Regions from separate parts of the Brevibacillus nitrificans genome, predicted to be linked through region 2. Evidence: riboswitches for the same ligand, from Rfam matches in the RefSeq annotation. Region 2 holds a riboswitch; each other region holds the start of a gene.
What was found. A riboswitch is a leader RNA that binds a small molecule or an ion and turns the genes downstream of it on or off. The one in region 2 is predicted to bind S-adenosylmethionine.
Positions count from the first base shown of each region.

Region 1: linked by a shared signal. The riboswitch ahead of EDM59_RS01935 (homoserine dehydrogenase) and the one ahead of EDM59_RS22570 (homocysteine synthase) in region 2 are both predicted to bind S-adenosylmethionine.
Region 3: linked by a shared signal. The riboswitch ahead of EDM59_RS10860 (2,3-diketo-5-methylthiopentyl-1-phosphate enolase) and the one ahead of EDM59_RS22570 (homocysteine synthase) in region 2 are both predicted to bind S-adenosylmethionine.

Region 1 covers NZ_RHHU01000003.1:8,374-12,583, reverse strand. The annotation lists gene EDM59_RS01945 (ornithine cyclodeaminase family protein) at 1-171, shown strand, start outside; gene EDM59_RS01940 (aminotransferase) at 202-1,326, shown strand; gene EDM59_RS01935 (homoserine dehydrogenase) at 1,398-2,663, opposite strand; SAM riboswitch class I at 2,745-2,854, opposite strand; SAM riboswitch class I at 2,934-3,041, opposite strand; gene EDM59_RS01930 (DinB family protein) at 3,141-3,656, opposite strand; gene EDM59_RS01925 (cyclase family protein) at 3,718-4,210, opposite strand, start outside.
Region 2 covers NZ_RHHU01000015.1:99,940-104,149, reverse strand. The annotation lists gene rnjA (ribonuclease J1) at 1-134, opposite strand, end outside; gene EDM59_RS22590 (YqzG/YhdC family protein) at 374-691, shown strand; gene EDM59_RS22585 (SCO family protein) at 693-1,319, opposite strand; gene EDM59_RS22580 (rhodanese-like domain-containing protein) at 1,344-1,655, opposite strand; gene EDM59_RS22575 (hypothetical protein) at 2,036-2,287, opposite strand; SAM riboswitch class I at 2,372-2,479, shown strand; gene EDM59_RS22570 (homocysteine synthase) at 2,574-3,875, shown strand; gene EDM59_RS22565 (TasA family protein) at 3,973-4,210, opposite strand, start outside.
Region 3 covers NZ_RHHU01000005.1:169,660-173,869, forward strand. The annotation lists gene mtnK (S-methyl-5-thioribose kinase) at 1-1,197, opposite strand, end outside; SAM riboswitch class I at 1,414-1,558, opposite strand; SAM riboswitch class I at 1,766-1,870, shown strand; gene EDM59_RS10860 (2,3-diketo-5-methylthiopentyl-1-phosphate enolase) at 2,029-3,243, shown strand; gene EDM59_RS10865 (2-hydroxy-3-keto-5-methylthiopentenyl-1-phosphate phosphatase) at 3,240-3,914, shown strand; gene EDM59_RS10870 (methylthioribulose 1-phosphate dehydratase) at 3,918-4,210, shown strand, end outside.

The DNA of each region.
Region 1 (4,210 bases), on a different contig from region 2:
ATCATCTCGGAAATCGGCAGCGTCATCCTCGGCAAGACACCTGGCCGCTTGTCCGATCAAGATATCACTATTTACGACAGCACGGGCATTTCCTTGCAGGATTTGATCACAGCGGATTACGTCCTCAAAAAAGCGGAGGAGCAAGGCATCGGAACGGTTGCACAGCTTTAATCACGTAAATGAGATAAAGGAGGAAAGATTGTGGATATCAAGCTTTTTGCAGTAGAGGATTGGATGAACAAATACGAGATGAGCGCGACGTACAATATCGCAGAGACTTGCGTCGATTCCTTGACGGTTGAGGAGCTCATTTCGATGGACGGTACAAATCCAGAAGACTTTTTCCGTTCCCTCGCTTCTAAAAAACTGACGTATGGACATATTGAAGGCTCGCCGGAATTCCGCACACTGGTTTCCCAGCTGTACACGACGGTTGAAGCGCAGCAAGTGCTCGTCATGAATGGCGGGATCGCTGCCAACTTCCTGGTCTTTTACTCGCTCGTAAAGCCTGGCGACCATGTGATTTCCGTCCATCCGACCTATCAGCAAATCTATGACGTACCAAAATCGTTCGGTGCCACCGTCGATTTGCTGCATTTGAAGGAAGAAAACGGCTTCCTGCCGGATCTCGATGAATTGCGCTCGCTCGTGCGGGAAAATACGAAGCTCATCTGCATCAACAACCCGAACAACCCAAGCGGATCACTCATGGAGCGAGATACCTTGGAGCAAATCGTGGAAATCGCCCGCTCCTGCGGCGCTTACCTACTGTGCGACGAGGTCTACCGCAATCTGCTGCAGGATGATGATCTCGTCGTCCCTTCTGTCGCTGACCTGTACGAAAAAGGAATCAGCACTTCCAGCATGTCAAAGGTTCTTTCCTTGGCAGGACTGCGTCTCGGCTGGATCGCAGCTCCGAAAGACGTAATTGAGGAGTGCATCAAGCATCGGGATTACACCACGATCAGCGTAGGCATGCTGGATGATCTTTTGGCTGTCCATGCCATGAAAAACTACGACCGGATTTTAACCCGCAATCGAAAAATCATTAAAGACAATCTGGCAATCTTGGATGAATGGGTAGCAAATGAGCCTGCCATTACGTACGTCAAGCCACGCGCTGGTACCACCGCGATGCTCAAATATGATTTGCCGATTTCCTCCGTCGATTTCTGCGAAGGATTGTTGAAGGAAACAGGCGCCTTCCTGACTCCCGGTATTTGCTTCGATATGGAAGGCTATCTGCGAATCGGTTACGCTTGCGAGACAGAAATGCTGCGTGAGGGCTTGCAGAAGCTTTCGGAATACATCCGTTCCAAGCGATAAGGTTTTGAATCAGTCGACAAAGGCTGTGGAGGCTTTCTCCACAGCCTTTTTTTGCATGAGGCGAAGCAATCTTACTCCACTGAGCCAAGCAATGGGAAACATCGCACCTGTAACCCAAAGTCGGACCGCAGGAGGTCGGAATGCTCATCCGTGAAGCCCGTCGTAATCAAGCCAGCGCGCAGGACTCCCCCCAAGTCGAACTGAACTTTCAGCTTGTGCACTTCCACACCTGCCAAGCGCAAGAAGTGAAGAACCCGATCTGGAGTAGCTGCAGGTCCAGTCCCTTCCACATAGCAAAAGGACTTCGCTTCCGTCTCTTGCGTCGTTTCCGCGCCCCCTTCTCTTTCCTTCCATACAGGATGCGGGGTAAATGGCTGGGTCAGCAAATACGCTAAATCTTCCACGACTGCACTCGCTGTCGGCAGCTCGCCTGCTCCTCTCCCCGTAAACAGCAGATCCCCGACAATATTTCCAGACAGCTGAACGGCGTTAAACGCGTCCTGAATTTGTGCCAAAGGATGACTGAGTGGCAGCATGGTTGGCTCCACGGAAAGACGGATGCCTTCTCCTGTTTGCTCTGCTTGCGCGATCAGCTTGATCCGGTAGCCGAGCTCACCTGCGATGCGGATCTGCCCAGCCGTCAAATCCGCTATCCCTTTGCGGTTTACTTCTGCCAGTGGGAGTGATTCGCCATATACCAATTGCGCGAGGATGTACAATTTGTACATCGCATCGAAGCCCTCCACATCTGAGCGCGGGTCTGCTTCGGCATAGCCGAGCTCCTGAGCCTGCTTCAATACCTCTTGATACGAGAGCTGCTCTTGCTCCATTTTTGTCAGAATGAAGTTGGTCGTTCCATTGAGGATGCCGCGAACGCCGCTAATGTCATTGGTGCGCAGGAATTGGCGCAAGACCCCCAGAATCGGGATTCCCCCTGCTACGCTCGCTTCATAGGCCAGATGCACCTGGTGCCTGTTCGCCAAGTCCACCAGCTCTGTTCCTCGTTTTGCGAGCAGCTCTTTATTGGCTGTGACGACATGACAGCCTTTCTCGATCAGCGCACGCACATAATCGTACGTAGGCTCGACACCGCCCATGACTTCAACGACAATATCGACATCGCTTTTCAACACGTCTTCAAAATCCGTGGTCAAAACGGAGCGATCCAAATGTACGGCTCTCTCCTTTTCCGAGTCACGCACCAGCGCTTTGACGATCTCGATTCGTTTCCCCAGACGAGACGCCAGCTTTTCCTGCTGCGAACGAATGGTTTTAATGACACCGCCCCCAACTGTTCCCAAACCCAACAACCCTACTCTTACGACCCCTGTACTCATCTCATTCACCCCATCTGTAGTAGTGCCGAACAAGAAAAAACCTTCTTCGGTTAAGAAGAAGGTTGGTTGGTCGATCCCTTCTTCTTATCTCGCAGGACGTAGACATCCTGCAGGAATTGGCACCTTGTCATCTGCTGCATGACGGTTGCCGGGCTTCATAGGGCCAGTCCCTCCACCTCTCTGGATAAGAAAACATCCTATGTAGTTCAAAAAATAAAAAACCTTCCTCGATAAGAAGAAGGTTCGTAATATCGTATACGAATGACCCGCTTCTTATCTATCGAGACCATCGTCTCGCAGGAATTGGCACCTTGTCATCTGTTGCATGACGGTTGCCGGGCTTCATAGGGCCAGACCCTCCACCTCTCTGGATAAGAACGTTTTATGCTATTGAGGACTATTCTAAGAAATTCCACCCCATCCGTCAACAAAAAATTCACGCTATTCCACTGACTTTAAAAAATTGCCGCTTACAGCCTATACCCCGTATCTTTCCACCAGAATGCTGCGGTGATGCAGCTCGTGACCCGCGATGATAAACGCCAACGCTCTCACAGAAATCACGCTGTTATTGGCCGTTCCCTTCCGCATCCAGGACTCTTCCGGCAAGCCTTTAAGCAAGGCAATCGTAGCCAGGCGAACGGCTTGGTATTCCTCTAACAGATCGCTCACTGAGCGGGATGAAAACGAGCCCTGTGCCACATACGCTTCATCGTCGTAGCCTGCCAGCCCTGTTTCATCTGCTCTGGCAAATCGGAGCAGTCGATAGCTCATGATTCGTTCGGTATCGATGAGATGTCCCAGCACTTCTTTTACTGACCATTTCCCTGGAGCGTAGCGATGCTCCTCCTGTTCCTTGGTGAGTGCCGAATACTGTTTGGTCGTTTCCTGTATGTGAGCAGCTAGCAGCTGAACCAGGTCGCCATCTGGCACGAGATCGATATACCTGCCGTAGTAGGCGATGTATTCGTCTTGCATTGGACGTGTGATCATGTTTCTTACCCCTCTTTCTTTGGACGAAAATAAACAACCAACGCTCCTTGCTGACTATCCCTTAAGAAATCGTGACCCCATCCAGCAACAAGACCCGTGCTGGTGCGGCGTCTGTACCCATTAGCTTGAGCGGAGCCGCAACCATCAAATACTCCCCTTGCGGCACTTCCTTCAAGCGCAAGCCTTCGATGATAATGATCTCGCTGGCAAACAGTGTTTTGTGGGTCGGATGCCCTTCTTGGCTTCGCTCGATCCCCAGTGCGTCCGTCCCTACGCCTCGCACACCGAGATTCGCCAAATATTCCGCTCCATCCTTTGCCAAAAAGACAAACTCGAAATCAAAGGCTTCTTCCCAGGAATTTCTCGTTTTGAACAACAGAAAATCTCCGGCCCCAATCTCAAATGCCTCCAGATCGGCGCGTCCGATTCTGTCCTGCACATGGGTGAGATCCAGTACTTTGCAGGTTCCTACCAGCTTTTCCAATGAAATAGATTCAAACGTAGCCCCATCCGTCACCATGTGCAGAGGAGCATCTACATGAGTTCCTGTATGT
Region 2 (4,210 bases):
GGGAATTTCACCCCGCAGTCAATCATAATGATTTCATCTTCATACTCGACGCAGTACATATTTTTTCCGATCTCGCCGAGGCCGCCCATTGCGAAAATCTTAACGTCGCTCAATATCTTTCCTCCTAACTTCATCGTGCATGATTTTGGGAACCCGAACCAAGCATGCCATTCTTATTGTAACACAACGCGAGGCGTTCGTTTCATCCAGTCTGTTACCCGTGCAAGAGAAAACACATTTGCCTACTCATTCGCTCATTGGAAAATTGTACAAAATCCATAGGGTAGAAAGCAAGGAAACCGGGTGTCCAGTCAAGAAATTGGACAAAATACCGCACAGAAAGACCTATTTTCCCATAAAGGGGGCGTTATCTATGCGAGCCAAGGCTATCGCCATTTTCTCTGCCCTGTTGCTTTCACTCTCCCTGACCTGGACGATGCCCGCAGCCGCTGAGCCGCCATATGCCAAGTGGGGACGACTCGCAATGCAGCAAACCATGCAGACCTACCCGCAAGCCAAGATTGTCGATTACCTGCATGTCGGCCGAAAAACGAAAACGCCCACCACGTCAGAGGAGACGTTTAAGCTTTTGCTCCAAGAGGGCAATCGCGTGTGGGCGTTACTGGTTCATATTGAATTTGAAACGAAAACCGAAAAGGTCATCGCCATCCGATTCGAAGAGACACGCTAGGCTAGTCAGCCAGCTCTACCATCTCTTTCATCATTTGGTCCATATCCATCTCGGCTGCCATCCCGTACGCGCGACGCATGTTTCCGTCCTCATCCACGAGGAACATGCGTGCCGTATGGGCAAAGGAACCGTCCGGCTGCTTCATCACAGCCACTCCGAAGTCTTTTGTCACCTTTTCGATCGCCTGGGCATCGCCTCGCAGGAATTTCCAGCCGCTTTGATCTGCCTTGAATTTCTCAGCATACGCCTGCAGGACTTCTGGGGTGTCAAAATCAGGGTCAAACGTGATGCTCACGAACTCGACCTTATCCCCAAACAGCCCCTTTTCCTTCAGCTGATCCTGCAGCTTGGACATGTTGTACGTAGTCGCTGGACAAATATCCGGGCAATTGGTAAACATGAATTCAACCAAGCGTACTTTCCCTTTCCCCTCCGAGAAAGTGTAGGTCGAACCGTTGATGTTATCCAAGGAAAAGTCGTTTAATGCCTTCATGACAGGAATCTGCTCTTTGGTCATGTAGTTATAGCCAAACACACCGACAATTGCCAAAATCAAAACGCCTGCAAGCACGGTAAACCAATGACGCTGCAGAGCCCCTCCCTGCTGCTGTTGCGCTTCTCCACTCACGATTTCTTTCCTCCCCTAAAGACCTTACAGTTCTTTCTCTCCTGGCCATGCGAGCATGCCGCCCACCATGTTTGCTACATCAAAGCCTTGCGCTGCCAAATATTCCGTGGCCATGTTGCTGCGAGCACCGCTGCGGCAAACCATCACAAGAGGAATGTCTTTGTCCAGCTCATCGATGCGATGCGGCAAAAATCCGAGCGGGATCAGCTTCGCTTGCTTAATGTGACCAGCGTTCCACTCATCAACCTCACGTACGTCAATCACTTGGACTTGCTCATTAGCCTCCAGTTTTGCCAGCAATTCTTCCGGTGTTATTTCCTTTACGCCGTTACTCATCGTACAAATACCCCCTGCTATGTAAGTGAAATTATTCGCATGTATATCTATCCAATCATATCATACGGACTCCTGCATTTCTAACGCCCCTGCTATGTCCAAATAGCGACAGTTATGAAAACGAATCCTGCCCAAATCAGCATAAGCTTATTACGATTCGTAATCAAGTTGTATTTCATTAGTGTATTTTCTATAATCAATAGTAAGAATAGCAAAGGAGGGGAAAAGAATGGGAACCTGTAGATGCGGTCAAACCAAAAATGCAGAAGGAAACTGCGACGGAACACACGCAACCATTAAAAAGGACTAATTCCTTTCGTACAGAAGAGGGCACAGCATGTGCTCTTTTTTGTTTGCCTCCGATCCCGATTCCCTTCCCTTTACAGCTTTCCTTTTTTGATCCAGTACACGATGCGAAATGTTCCGAAAACCGAAACCATGAACATCACCACTAACATAAACAGCCAGATGACCAGCTGATTGTTCTCCTCCAGGTGCTCCGCATTTTTACCCACAAATACCCCTATATAAATAAGAAGAAAATAGCATAGCACGTTTGGAACGATCCACGCTGCTCGCAATGCGATGCTCTTTTTTCCTGCAGTCTGTTGGTGATTGTCTGATATTCCCATTTAATCCTCCCTGATAACTGAATTATTGAATATTGACAGTAAAGTGGACTTTTTCATACAATTAAGACAACAACAGATTTCCATTTTTCATCAAGAGTGGTGGAGGGACAGGCCCGACGAAGCCCGGCAACCTGCATGTAACGATGCGAGGTGCCAATTCCTGCAGAATCCATAGATTCTGAGAGATGAACGAGAGTCCGTGTATGACCGGAGCTTCTTCTACTCAGAGGATAGCTCCGTTTTTTTATACCTTATCATACCCACAGAAAAAAAAGGAGAGATGATCATGTCTGAACAGCAACAATGGAAGCCAGAAACCATCGCCATCCACGGAGGCCAGGAGCCTGATCCGGTAACAGGTTCCCGCGCCGTACCGATCTACCAAACCAGCTCCTATGTCTTCCGCGATACGGATCATGCGGCTAACTTGTTCGCACTCAAAGAATTGGGCAACATCTACACTCGCATCATGAACCCCACTCAAGATGTATTTGAAAAGCGCGTAGCTCTGCTCGAGGGCGGAGTAGGTGCGCTGGCGACAGCATCCGGTCAAGCTGCCATTACGTTCTCCATCCTCAACATTGCACAGGCTGGCGACGAAATCATCGCGTCCAGCAGCTTGTACGGCGGCACCTACAACCTCTTTGCACACACCCTGCCACGCTTGGGTATCAAAGTACATTTCGTGGATCATTCCAACCCAGAAAACTTCCGTGCTTACGTCAACGACAATACCAAGGCCTTTTTCTGCGAAACGATCGGCAACCCGCGCATCGATGTAGCCGACCTGCAATCCATCGCGGACATCGCGCATGAAAATGGCGTGCCGTTGATCGTCGACAACACGTTCGCTACTCCGCTCCTCTGCCGTCCTTTCGAGCATGGCGCGGACATCGTGATCCACTCTACGACCAAGTTCATTGGCGGTCACGGCACAGCGATCGGCGGAATCATCGTAGACTCTGGCAAATTCAACTGGAACAACGGCAAATTCCCTGGCCTGACGACACCAGATCCAAGCTACCACGGCGTAGTGTTCACGGAAGCAGTCGGGCCACTCGCCTATATCATCAAAGCGCGCGTTCAGCTGCAGCGCGACATCGGAGCAGCCGTTGCTCCTTTCAACTCCTTCCTGTTCCTGCAAGGTCTGGAAACACTGCACCTGCGCATGGAGCGTCACAGCCAAAACGCGCAGGCCGTTGCAGAATACCTCGCTTCTCACCCAGCCGTTGAATGGGTCAGCTACCCAGGGCTGGAAAGCGATCCGAATTACGAGCTCGCGCAAAAATACTTGCCAAAAGGTGCCGGTGCCATCCTCACCTTCGGCATCCGCGGCGGCGTAAATGAAGGCAAAAAGCTGATCGAATCCGTGCAGCTGTTCTCCCACCTGGCAAACGTAGGCGATTCCAAGTCGCTCGTCATTCATCCAGCGAGCACTACTCATCAGCAAATGAATGAAGCCGAGCAAGCAGCAGCAGGTGTCACACCGGGCATGATCCGCCTGTCGATCGGTACAGAGTCGATTGCGGATATTATCGGAGATTTGGAGCAGGCGTTGAAAGCGGCTGTCAATCAAGTCACTGCATAGGATTGGGTCAAAGAGCTCGCACAATCACGTGCGAGCTCGCCGACTAAGACAAAAAACAGAAAAAGCGGCCGGATAGCCGCTTTTTCGTTTCTACCTATTATTGTTGAACGCCGTCTCTAGCTTTTCCTTCGATATTCAGCGTCAGATCCAAAACGTCTTTTTGGAAGCGGTTTTGATCGTTACCGTCATCTACGAATTGAATCGCCAGGGTGATTTCATCCGTATCGCCTGGTTTAAATCCGCCCAGCTTCGATTCGTACAGAGTGGAGATATCCAGTTGGCCGATGTTCTTCCATTCTTCAAGCGTTTTGCCTTGGTATTTTGCAAATGGACCA
Region 3 (4,210 bases), on a different contig from region 2:
TGTCACGGTGCGGACGAGGTCCGTAATGTCGGTAGACTCCTCCAGATTGCTGCGTCCGAGGATCAGTGCTTCCCCGATAGCGAGTGCCAAGCGCTCTGCTTCGGCGCGAACTTGAACGTCCTCGATGCTGTTCAAGTCAGCGACACCAGCCAATCCGATCACGCGGCGCAAAATTTTGCAGCCTGCAAAGCCAGCGGTATCCTGGATCAGACGGTTCACATAGCTTTGCCACAGGCCCTCCACATGTGCGCTGCGCTCTTTTGCCTGCTTGTGCCAGAGCTGCACAAACTGGGAGACGAATTCATTCCAGACATCCTCCACCGTTGCAAGCAAGTATTCGCGATACGATTCGCGTTCTCCTTGGTCTTTTTGCAATCCGTGCTGGCCTGCGTAGTTGAGCAGCAGGTTGGCAATGACTGCACCGATGTCAAAGCCAATCGGTCCGTAGTAAGCAAACTCAGGGTCGATCGCTTTCATGCTGGTCGGTGTGATGAAGATGCTGCCTGTATGCAGGTCACCGTGCAGCAGCGCTTCTGCTCGGGTGAGGAAGTCAAATTTCAGCTTTGCGATTTCCAGCTTGAGCGGCTTGTTTTCCCAGATTGCTTCGACTTCCTTTTGAATCAAAGGATTGAAGTCGTTCGTTGGCGCATTTTCATAAGGATCAGTAAACACCAGATCTTCCGTAATTTTGCACAATTCCGGATTCAAGAATGTTCCGACGAGCGCTTTTTTATCGTACGGGTTTGCCCCCAAATCAGATGTGTAGAATAGCGTGTGCGCGAGGAATTTCCCAATCTGCTTGGCGAACAGCGGATAGCGATTGCCCTCGATCAAGCCTTTGCGCATGATGATATGGTCACCCACGTTTTCCATAACGGTCAACGCCAGCTCTTGGTCAAAGTGATACACTTCCGGTACGAGATCCGGTACGTATTTGTGCTGGAGACGAAGTGCCTCGCTCTCGATGCGCGCACGGTCTACCGTCAGTGGCCAGGACTCCCCTACCACGCGAGCGTAAGGAAGAGCTTGCTTCACGATCACGCTTTTTCCTGTCGCTTCCTCTCGAATGTCAAACACCAGATTGAGGTTGCCGTCGCCAATCTCACTGCTGACTAGCGTAGCTCCCTCGGTAAAAAGCCCTGGCAATGCTTTCACGTACTCCACTGCTTCCTGTTCTGTCAATGCACGATATGCCATGATTCCTTTCTCCCCTTTGCCGATTTTTGTCTATTTCCAGTAGGCTGGTCCAAGCGATGTCATATTAGAAAACTTGGCTTCGCCAAGCTTTGCGGTGGAGCCATAGTTGCACTTATACTGGCTAAGAATCTTATAAATTCTTACTGTACAAAAAGACCTCTTTTCCCGAAGAAAAGAGGTCGCGATCGTCACGTATAGAGAAACGTGCCCTTGTCCCCCTTATCTTCCAGACTACTTTTGTTTCTGCAGGAATTAGCACCGTGCACGTCGCCTATGCATCAGTCGTCTCGAACGTCTGAAAAGCGTCGTGTCGGTTGCCGGGTATCATCGGGCCAGTCCCTCCACCTTCTCTGGATAAGGTATCCAACGTATGCAGTTTTGAATTTAGTTTGAATCATACATTCCTCTACCTGATGCTGTCAACACCCTTTTTCCCCGCAATATGCTTTCCCTCATTTGTTTGTCCTGTAATCCTATGTGTAAACTCGGCAAAAAATAATTTGACTACCGCATCTGATCGCCTTATCATAAAGCTATCGCACACGCTGTTCTAGCGTGAACCTCATAACTCTTATCGCGAGCTGGCTGAGGGACTGGCCCTATGATGCCCGGCAACCGGCGCTATTCTATGTTTATTAGAAAGCGAAACGGTGCTAATTCCAACGGATAAGAGTCGAGATTTAGGATATTGTTTTCCTTTGCCTCGACTACGAACCCGAGAGATGAGAGGAGACGAAGACGTTCTGATAGTCGACAACCGCCTCCCTGATCGCTGGGGAGGCTCTTTTTATTTTCTCACATCACCGTTTTTAAGGAGGATTAGTCCTAGCAATGAGTGAGCACCGTATCCTCGTCACCTATTTGACACAAGCCAAAGATTTGAACCAAAAAGCAGAATCGATCGCAGTCGGTATGACTGTAGGTTCCTGGACGGAATTGCCTGCGGCCAAACAAGCCGAGCTAAAGCCATATCTGGGCGAAGCAGTAAGCGCAACTCCGCTGGAAACCTTGGAGAACGGAGAAACGCGCGGCCTGATTACCGTCAGCTATCCGACTCGCAACTTTACCAACGATATTCCCTCCTTGTTGACAGGCATTTTTGGGAAGCTCTCCATGGATGGCAAGATTAAGCTGGTCGATGTCAGCTTTCCTGAGTCGTTTTTGGGAACGTTCCCTGGTCCAAAATACGGCATTGACGGGCTGCGCAATCGCCTGGACGCCCACAACCGTCCACTATTGATGAGCATTTTCAAGTCCTGCCTGGGATTGCCTTTTGATGATCTGAAAACCCAGTTTCGCGCACAAGCATTGGGCGGCGTAGATCTGGTCAAAGATGACGAAATTTTCTTTGCGGATGAACGCGCTCCGTTCCTCGAGAGAATCAAGGCGTTTAAACAGATCGCGATCGAAACGGAAGAAGAAATCGGCAAGCCTGTGCTCTACGCGGCCAACCTGACAGGTCCGGTAAACGAGCTGAATGAAAAAGCTAAGCGCGCCATTGACGCTGGAGCCGACTGCCTCCTGTTCAATGTCCTGGCTTTTGGCTTCGACGCCTTGCACCGCCTGGCAGCTGATCCAGATGTACACGTTCCGATCATGGCGCATCCAGCTTTGGCTGGTGCTTACTATCCATCGCCGGATTACGGGATTGCGACTCCGCTCCTGCTCGGGAAGCTGATGCGGATTGCTGGAGCAGACCTGGTGCTCTTCCCATCTCCATATGGAAACGTTGCGCTGAACAAGACCGAGGCGCTGCAGCTGGCTGAAAACTTGACGGCACCTCTCGAAGGCATCCGCCGTTCGTTCCCAGTCCCATCTGCCGGTATTCATCCGGGACTCGTGCCGCAGCTGTTCGCTGACTTTGGACTCGACCAGATCGTCAATGCAGGTGGCGGAATCCACGGTCACCCAGGCGGTGCGACTGCAGGGGCAAAAGCTTTTGTTGCTGCTACCCTGGCAGTGACCGCTGGTAAAACGCTGCAGGAAGCGGCCGAGGGTTCCTCTGAGCTGGCTGTGGCCCTTACGAAGTGGGGTGGCGGACGATGAGCAAAAAGCTCGTTCTCTTCTGCGATTTTGACGGTACCATCACGGAAAAAGACAACATTGTGGCGATTGTCCGCAGGTTTGCTCCACCCGAGTGGGAAGCTTTGACCGAACAAATCCTTTCGCAAAAAATCAGCGTGCAGGAAGGGGTCGGAAAGCTGTTCCAGCTGCTCCCCTCCTCTCTGCGCGAAGAAATTATTGACTTTATCGTCAGCGAAGCATCGATTCGCCCTGGCTTTGCGGATTTCGTCCGTTTCTGCCGCGAAGAGGGAATCGAATGGCTGGTGACCAGCGGCGGCATCGACTTCTTCGTCGATCCGATCCTCGCTCCGTTTGATCTGAAGGATGTACCGATCTATTGCAACGGAAGTGATTTTTCCGGCGACAAGATCACGATCACCTGGCCGCACTCCTGTGACGATCACTGCTCCAATGGATGTGGCATGTGCAAAACGACGATCATTCGCCGCTACGATCCTGCCGACTACTACCGCGTGGTGATCGGAGATTCGATCACCGATTTGGCTGGTGCCAAGATCGCCGACTTTGTGATTGCCCGTTCGTTCCTCGCCCAGAGGGCGGAGGAGCTGAATCTGCCACACCGCACGTTTGCCACATTCCATGATGTGATTGCCATCCTACAAGATTTGAAACGTCAACAGGAGGTCAGCTAAAACATGACTGCCACATTTGAACAACGCTTGGACGCTTTTCGCCGCTTGGACGACGCCAAGCTGACATTTGCTCGCCGGGACTGGTTCCCGGGTACGAGCGGCAACCTTTCCATCAAGGTTGCCAATGAACCGCTGCAATTTGCCGTAACAGCGAGCGGCAAGGACAAAACCAAGCTCTCCCCGGAAGACTACCTGATCGTGGACAGCGATTCCCGACCAGTTGATGAGACCTCACTCAAGCCTTCCGCTGAGACATTGATCCACGCGGTAGTGTACAAGAAGTTCCCACAGGCAGG